Regions from separate parts of the Clostridium acetobutylicum ATCC 824 genome, predicted to be linked through region 3. Evidence: predicted binding sites of a transcription regulator. Region 3 holds the regulator's gene; each other region holds the start of a gene.
What was found. Region 3 encodes LexA, which represses DNA repair genes until DNA is damaged. Its sites were predicted from a motif close to CNAACANNTGTTNG; they were not measured.
Positions count from the first base shown of each region.

Region 1: uvrB (excinuclease ABC subunit UvrB) is a predicted target of LexA. The motif match lies at 1,325-1,338, and genes of this name have one in related genera.
Region 2: CA_RS17205 (putative DNA modification/repair radical SAM protein) is a predicted target of LexA. The motif match lies at 993-1,006, and genes of this name have one in related genera.

Region 1 is NC_003030.1:574,287-576,569, reverse strand. It holds gene uvrB (excinuclease ABC subunit UvrB) at 1-1,310, opposite strand, end outside; gene CA_RS02755 (undecaprenyl-diphosphate phosphatase) at 1,523-2,283, shown strand, end outside.
Region 2 is NC_003030.1:3,514,818-3,517,100, forward strand. It holds gene CA_RS17200 (NAD(P)-dependent oxidoreductase) at 1-876, shown strand, start outside; gene CA_RS17205 (putative DNA modification/repair radical SAM protein) at 1,040-2,283, shown strand, end outside.
Region 3 is NC_003030.1:1,982,303-1,984,585, reverse strand. It holds gene CA_RS09505 (methionine gamma-lyase family protein) at 1-621, shown strand, start outside; gene lexA (transcriptional repressor LexA) at 661-1,275, opposite strand; gene CA_RS09495 (Zn-finger domain-containing protein) at 1,496-1,882, shown strand; partial or broken gene CA_RS09490 (tyrosine recombinase XerC) at 1,952-2,283, opposite strand, start outside.

The DNA.
Region 1 (2,283 bases), 1.4 Mb from region 3:
ATTTCTGAATAAAGATCATCAATTTGACCCTTAGTAGGCCTTACCTCTATTTCTGGATCAAGGAGTCCCGTTGGTCTTATAACCTGCTCTGCTATATTTTCTGAATGATCCAGTTCATAGTTTGAAGGGGTAGCACTTACAAATACAATCTGATTTATTTTTTCTTCAAATTCATCAAATTTAAGAGGTCTGTTGTCATAAGCACTTGGCAATCTAAAACCATAATCAACTAAAGAATTTTTTCGAGATCTATCTCCTCCATACATTGCTTTTACCTGCGGAAGAGTTACATGGCTTTCATCTATAAACATAAGAAAATCATCTGGGAAGTAATCAATAAGGGTTTTAGGTGGTTCTCCTTTTTGCCTTCCATCCATTATCCTAGAATAGTTTTCTATTCCAGTACAATATCCAACTTCTCTCATCATTTCAATATCAAAGTTAGTCCTTTGCTTTAACCTTTGAGCTTCAAGAAGTTTATCCTCCGAATTAAGCTCTCTAAGTCTTTCCTCTAGTTCAATCTCAATTTGCTTTATCGCTTCTTCAATTTTATCACTTGAAGTTGCAAAGTGAGATGCTGGAAAAATAACTGTATGCTTTAATGTTTTTATTGTATTTCCTGTAAGAACGTCAAATTCTTTTATTTTATCTATTTCATCACCAAATAGCTCTACCCTTATAGCACTGCTTGTTGATCCTGCTGGAAATATATCTATGGTGTCACCTTTGACTTTAAAGGTACCTCTAACAAAATTTATTTCATTTCTTTCATATTGCATTTCAACCAGCTTTTCTAGAATCTCATCTCTATCTTTATTCATTCCTGTCCTAAGTGATATAGAAAGTTTTTTGTATTCCTCTGGATTACCTAATCCATATATACAAGAAACCGATGCTACAACAATTACATCTCTTCTCTCAAAAAGAGCTGAGGTAGCAGAATGCCTTAATTTATCTATTTCATCATTTATAGAAGCATCTTTTTCTATATAAGTATCTGTTTGTGCAACATATGCTTCTGGTTGATAATAATCATAGTAAGATACGAAATATTCAACAGAACTATCCGGAAAAAAATCTCTAAATTCTGAACATAACTGAGCTGCTAAAGTTTTATTATGTGCAATTACTAGTGTTGGCTTTTGAACCTTTTCTATTATATTTGCCATAGTAAAAGTCTTTCCTGATCCAGTAACTCCTAAAAGTGTTTGCCACTTATTATTATTTTTTATTCCATTAACTATGCTTGCTATAGCCTGTGGTTGGTCACCAGTAGGCTTAAACGCTGAATTTATTTTAAATGTGCCCATTACACCATCTCCATCAAACATTTGTTCGTATTATAATATATAATTTTAATATTAGTTATATCTATTGTCAATTAAAAATATAAATATACCACAAGTAAGCATAACTTGCACTAATAGCACATAGAAATTGGCATAGTACTTTCTGCCATGGCAATCTTTATGTCAATTGTAAAACTGTTTGCATATTAAAAACATAAATACGGGAGGATATTATGGAACATATCGAAATATTAAAAGCAATTTTCCTTGGAATTGTCGAAGGAATTACAGAATGGCTGCCAATAAGCAGCACAGGACATATGATACTAGTTAATGAGTTTATACGATTAAATGTAACAGAAGCTTTTAAACAGGTATTTTTAGTTGTCATACAATTAGGCGCAATTTTATCTGTTGTGCTACTTTATTTTAATAAACTCATACCATTTTCTCTAAATGGAGGTTTTTATTTAAAAAAAGACGTTGTATCCATGTGGATAAAAATAATTATTTCATGTATTCCTGCCACTATCGTAGGCATTCCTTTTGATGATAAAATAGACGCTCTTTTTTATAATTACCAAACAGTTTCTATTACTCTAATTTCATTTGGTATTCTATTCATAATGATTGAAAATCATAATAAAGGTAAACATCCTAGAATTACATCTATTTCCGAGATAACTTACACAACCGCTGTGCTAATTGGAATATTTCAACTTATAGCTGCTGTATTTCCCGGGACATCACGTTCTGGCGCCACAATTGTAGGTGCACTTTTAATTGGAGTATCAAGGACTGTAGCTGCTGAATACACCTTTTTTCTTGCAATTCCAGTTATGTTTGGGGCAAGCTTATTAAAACTATTCAAATTTGGTCTTCACTTCACTTCAACTGAAATAACCATATTATTCATAGGAATGCTATCTGCCTTTATTGTTTCAATATTGGCTATAAAGTTCCTCATGATATATATTAAAAGGCATGATTTCAA
Region 2 (2,283 bases), 1.5 Mb from region 3:
ATAAATAAAAACACAAAAATAGGCTTTATCGGAACAGGCGTAATGGGAAAAGGTATGATAAAAAACCTATTAAAGGGTGGATACACTGTGCACGTTTATAATAGAACTAAAGAAAAAGCACTGCCTTTAGTTGAAATTGGAGCTGTACTAGAAACATCTATAAAAGAGCTTTCTCAAAGATGCGACGTTATAATAACAATGGTAGGCTATCCTAGCGATGTAGAAGAAGTATACTTTAATGACAATGGAATACTAAATAACCTTAAACCTCAAAGCTATGTTGTAGATATGACAACTTCAAAACCATCTTTAGCAAAAAAAATATACGCTGCCGCAAAGGAAAGGAACATTTTCGCACTTGATGCTCCTGTTTCTGGTGGTGATATTGGTGCTGCTGAAGGGACTCTGTCTATAATGGTTGGTGGAGACAAAGAAGCATTTGATGCTTTAATGCCTATATTTGAGCTTATGGGAAAAAATATAGTACTTCAGGGTTCAGCTGGTTCGGGTCAACATACAAAAATGTGTAACCAAATAGCTATAGCTTCTAACATTATGGGAGTATGTGAAGCTTTATCCTACGCAAAAAAATCTGGCCTTAACGCTGAAACTGTTTTAAAATCCATAGGTGCAGGTGGAGCTGCAAGCTGGCAATTAAGTGCTTATGCTCCAAGAATACTGAAGGGTGATTTTAATCCTGGCTTCTACATTAAACATTTCGTTAAAGATATGAAAATTGCTTTAGAAGAAGCTGATGAAATGGGCCTTAAAACACCAGCTTTAGAACTTTCAAAAAAGCTTTACGATAAGCTTATAAAGGAAGGAAAAGAAGACTTAGGCACTCAAGCTCTTTACCATCTGTACAACGAAGATTAAATTCATAGGGTTTTTCACATAATACTTGTGGAAAACCTTTTTCTTTACCATTAATTATCCACAAAGTATTAACATATCCACGTTTAAGTTCAAAAAATTTTTTGTCTATCTTTACACGAACATATGTTTGATGGTATAATTAATAAAAATTGGAGGTGATTTTGTGGATGTATTTGAAAAACTTGAAATTTTAACTGATGCTGCTAAATATGATGCTTCCTGTACTTCCAGCGGTGTTGATAGAAAATCCAAGTTAGGCGGCATGGGCAGTGCTGAAGCCTGCGGTATATGTCACAGTTTTGCAGGAGATGGACGGTGTATTTCCCTTTTAAAAGTCCTTATGTCTAATGCCTGTATTTACGACTGTCAGTACTGTGTAAATAGAATTTCAAACGATACTCCTCGCGCTTCATTTACACCACGAGAACTAGCGGATCTTACAATGAACTTTTATAGAAGAAATTATATAGAAGGGCTTTTTTTAAGCTCTGGTGTGATGAAAAATCCTGATTATACCTGTGAGCAAATGATTGAAGTTTTAAGGATTTTAAGATACGAATATAATTTTTACGGATACATACATGCTAAAGCAATTCCTGGAGCCGATGATACTTTAATTGATAAGCTTGGTATGCTCTGCGATAGAATGAGCGTTAATATAGAACTTCCATCGCAAAAAAGCCTAAAACTCCTTGCTCCCAATAAATCTAAGCATTCCATACTAAAGCCCATGGGATATATTAAAAATAAAATAAGCGAAAATACTACTGATATAGTAAGATACAGGCATGCTCCTAAATTTGTTCCTGCAGGTCAAAGCACACAAATGATTATAGGCGCTACCCCTGATACGGATTTTCAAATTTTAAATCTTACTGAAAGCCTCTACAGTAAATATAAGCTAAAAAGAGTTTTCTTTTCTGCTTACATGCCAGTTGCCTCAAACCCACTTTTACCATCAGTGGATACTAAGCCTCCTCTTTTGCGAGAACATAGACTTTACCAAGCAGATTGGCTGTTAAGATTCTATGGCTTTAAGGCAACTGAGCTTTTAGATAACAGGCATCAGAGTTTTCACCCGTATATAGATCCAAAATGTAATTGGGCCCTTAATCACATGGAGTTTTTTCCCGTCGATGTTAACAAAGCTCCCTTCAAAGTATTACTTAGAGTTCCTGGTATAGGAGTAAATAGTGCTAGAAGAATTGTAATGACAAGACGAACTGTAAATTTAAACTTTGCTGGATTAAAGAAGCTTGGAGTTGTGTTGAAAAGAGCCCAATATTTTATAACCTGCTGCGGGAAAAGCATGGACGGAATTAAAATATCTCAGGACTCCGTTTTAAGATCTCTGCTATCTGAAAAATCTCTTGATATGTATAAAAATAATGTTCCTATTGAAACACA
Region 3 (2,283 bases):
GGTGAGTTTGTTGAAGAAAAAGAACCTACAGATGTTGGTGCTGATATAATTGCAGGTTCATTAATTAAAAATATCGGAGGCGGAATAGCCACAACAGGGGGCTACATAGCAGGAAAGGAAGAGTATGTAACTCAAGCTACCTTTAGGGTTACAGTTCCTGGAATAGGAGGAGAGTGCGGCTCTACTTTCGGAGTAATGAGAAGTTTATATGAAGGACTTTTTATGGCTCCACATGTTACAATTGAGGCAGTTAAGGGTGCGGTTTTTTGCGCTAGAATAATGGAGCTCGCAGGTTTTGATGTTCTTCCTAAATATAATGATAAAAGGACAGATATTATACAGGCTATTAAATTCAATGACGAGAAGAAGCTTATCGATTTCATAAAAGGAATTCAAACAGCATCTCCAGTAGATTCTTTTGTGCAATGTGAAGCTTGGGATATGCCAGGCTACGAAGATAAGGTTATAATGGCAGCTGGTACATTTGTACAAGGAGCCTCTATAGAATTGTCTGCAGATGCACCTATAAGAGAACCGTACATAGGATATCTTCAAGGCGGTCTTACTTTTGATCATGCTAAACTTGGAGTACTTATAGCTCTTTCTAAATTAATAATGTAAAAAAATAAGCTGCTTTAGTTTGAATAAAGCAGCTTATTTTTAATATCTTCTATAAATTCCGGCCAATTTTCCTATTACTTCACAATTATCAACTATAATTGGATCCATTGTGTGATTTTCGGGCTGAAGTCTTATTTTATCCTTCTCTTTAAAGAACCTTTTTATTGTAGCATCATTTTCTATTAATGCTACAACAATATCTCCATTTTGAGCATAGTTTGTTTTTTCTATAATAGCTAAATCTCCATCATATATGCCGGCCTCAATCATACTGTTTCCGCTGATTTTTAATATAAAAAGATCATTAGTATTTCTTACAAAGTTTAACGGAATTGTAAGATAGTCATCTATATTTTCAACAGCAAGAATAGGCTGACCTGCTTGAACTTTTCCAACTATGGGAATATCAATCATTTCTCTTTTAGATATAGGATCTTTTATCAATTCTATAGCTCTAGGTTTAGTTGGATCACGTCTTATAAGACCCTTTTTTTCAAGTCTTGAAAGATGGCCATGTACTGTAGAAGTAGAGCTTAAGCCAACTTTTGCACATATTTCTCTGACAGAAGGTGGATACCCTTTATCTAGGACTTCTTGCCTTATAAATTCATATATTTCACTTTGCACGTCTCTTGTAATCTTATCCGTAGCCACTTTACACACCCCGCAAGAATTTTTATAGTAATTATTACATTAAATTATAGCATAATACAAGATAGTATGCAAACTTATGTTCTGTTTGAAAGAATTTAATGGTATTATGAAAAATAGATAACTCTAAAATGATATTTTCTATTATCACTTGAAATGAAGTAAATTATTTGGTACAATGTACTTTATTGTATTAAATAACTCTAAAGAAGGGTAGTTTTTTATGGATAAGATTTGTGTATTAGATGAAAATAAGAAATGTACTAATTGTGGTGAATGTGATAAATGTGATTTGAATCCAGATAAAATATGCGACAATTGTGGAAGGTGCCTTAATCCAGATAACGCAAAAACTAGATCTATACTTATCGACAATATAATAGATGACGAAAATCCCGTTAATGCAGAAGCTATTCTAGAAGAAGAAATTTTGAATGATTACGATGATAATTATGTAGAAGATGGTGAGCACAAGGAAATTGAAATTGAATTTATAGAAGATGTAGATGGATTAAATGAGATATTAAATAACGAGGATAAGAGAAAAAAATTTATAAATGAAACATCGCCAGGATTATTTGCACTTAAAAAGGATAGACTTAATAAGTAGAAGAGAAGGTGATTTTTGTAATCATCTTCTCTTCTATATATATTAGTTTACATAATATATATTACGTAATTACTTTACGTTATTAAGGGGATTTGATTTTACAGCTTTTCTTAAATTTTCATCATCTATATGAGTATATATTTGTGTGGTAGATACACTTTCGTGTCCTAGTATTTGCTGTAAACTTCTTATATCTACATTTCCGTACTTATACATCAAAGTAGCAGCTGTATGCCTTAATTTATGAGGCGTGAGTTTTTCATAATCTAAATTAGCTTTTAAAGCATATTTTTTAACCATTAGTTCAATAGTCCTTTGATTTATTCTAGTGAGTTTTCTACTTATGAAAAGGGCATCTTTATCTTCAATTTTTATTGATGAAGCTTTTTGATTTCTTACAG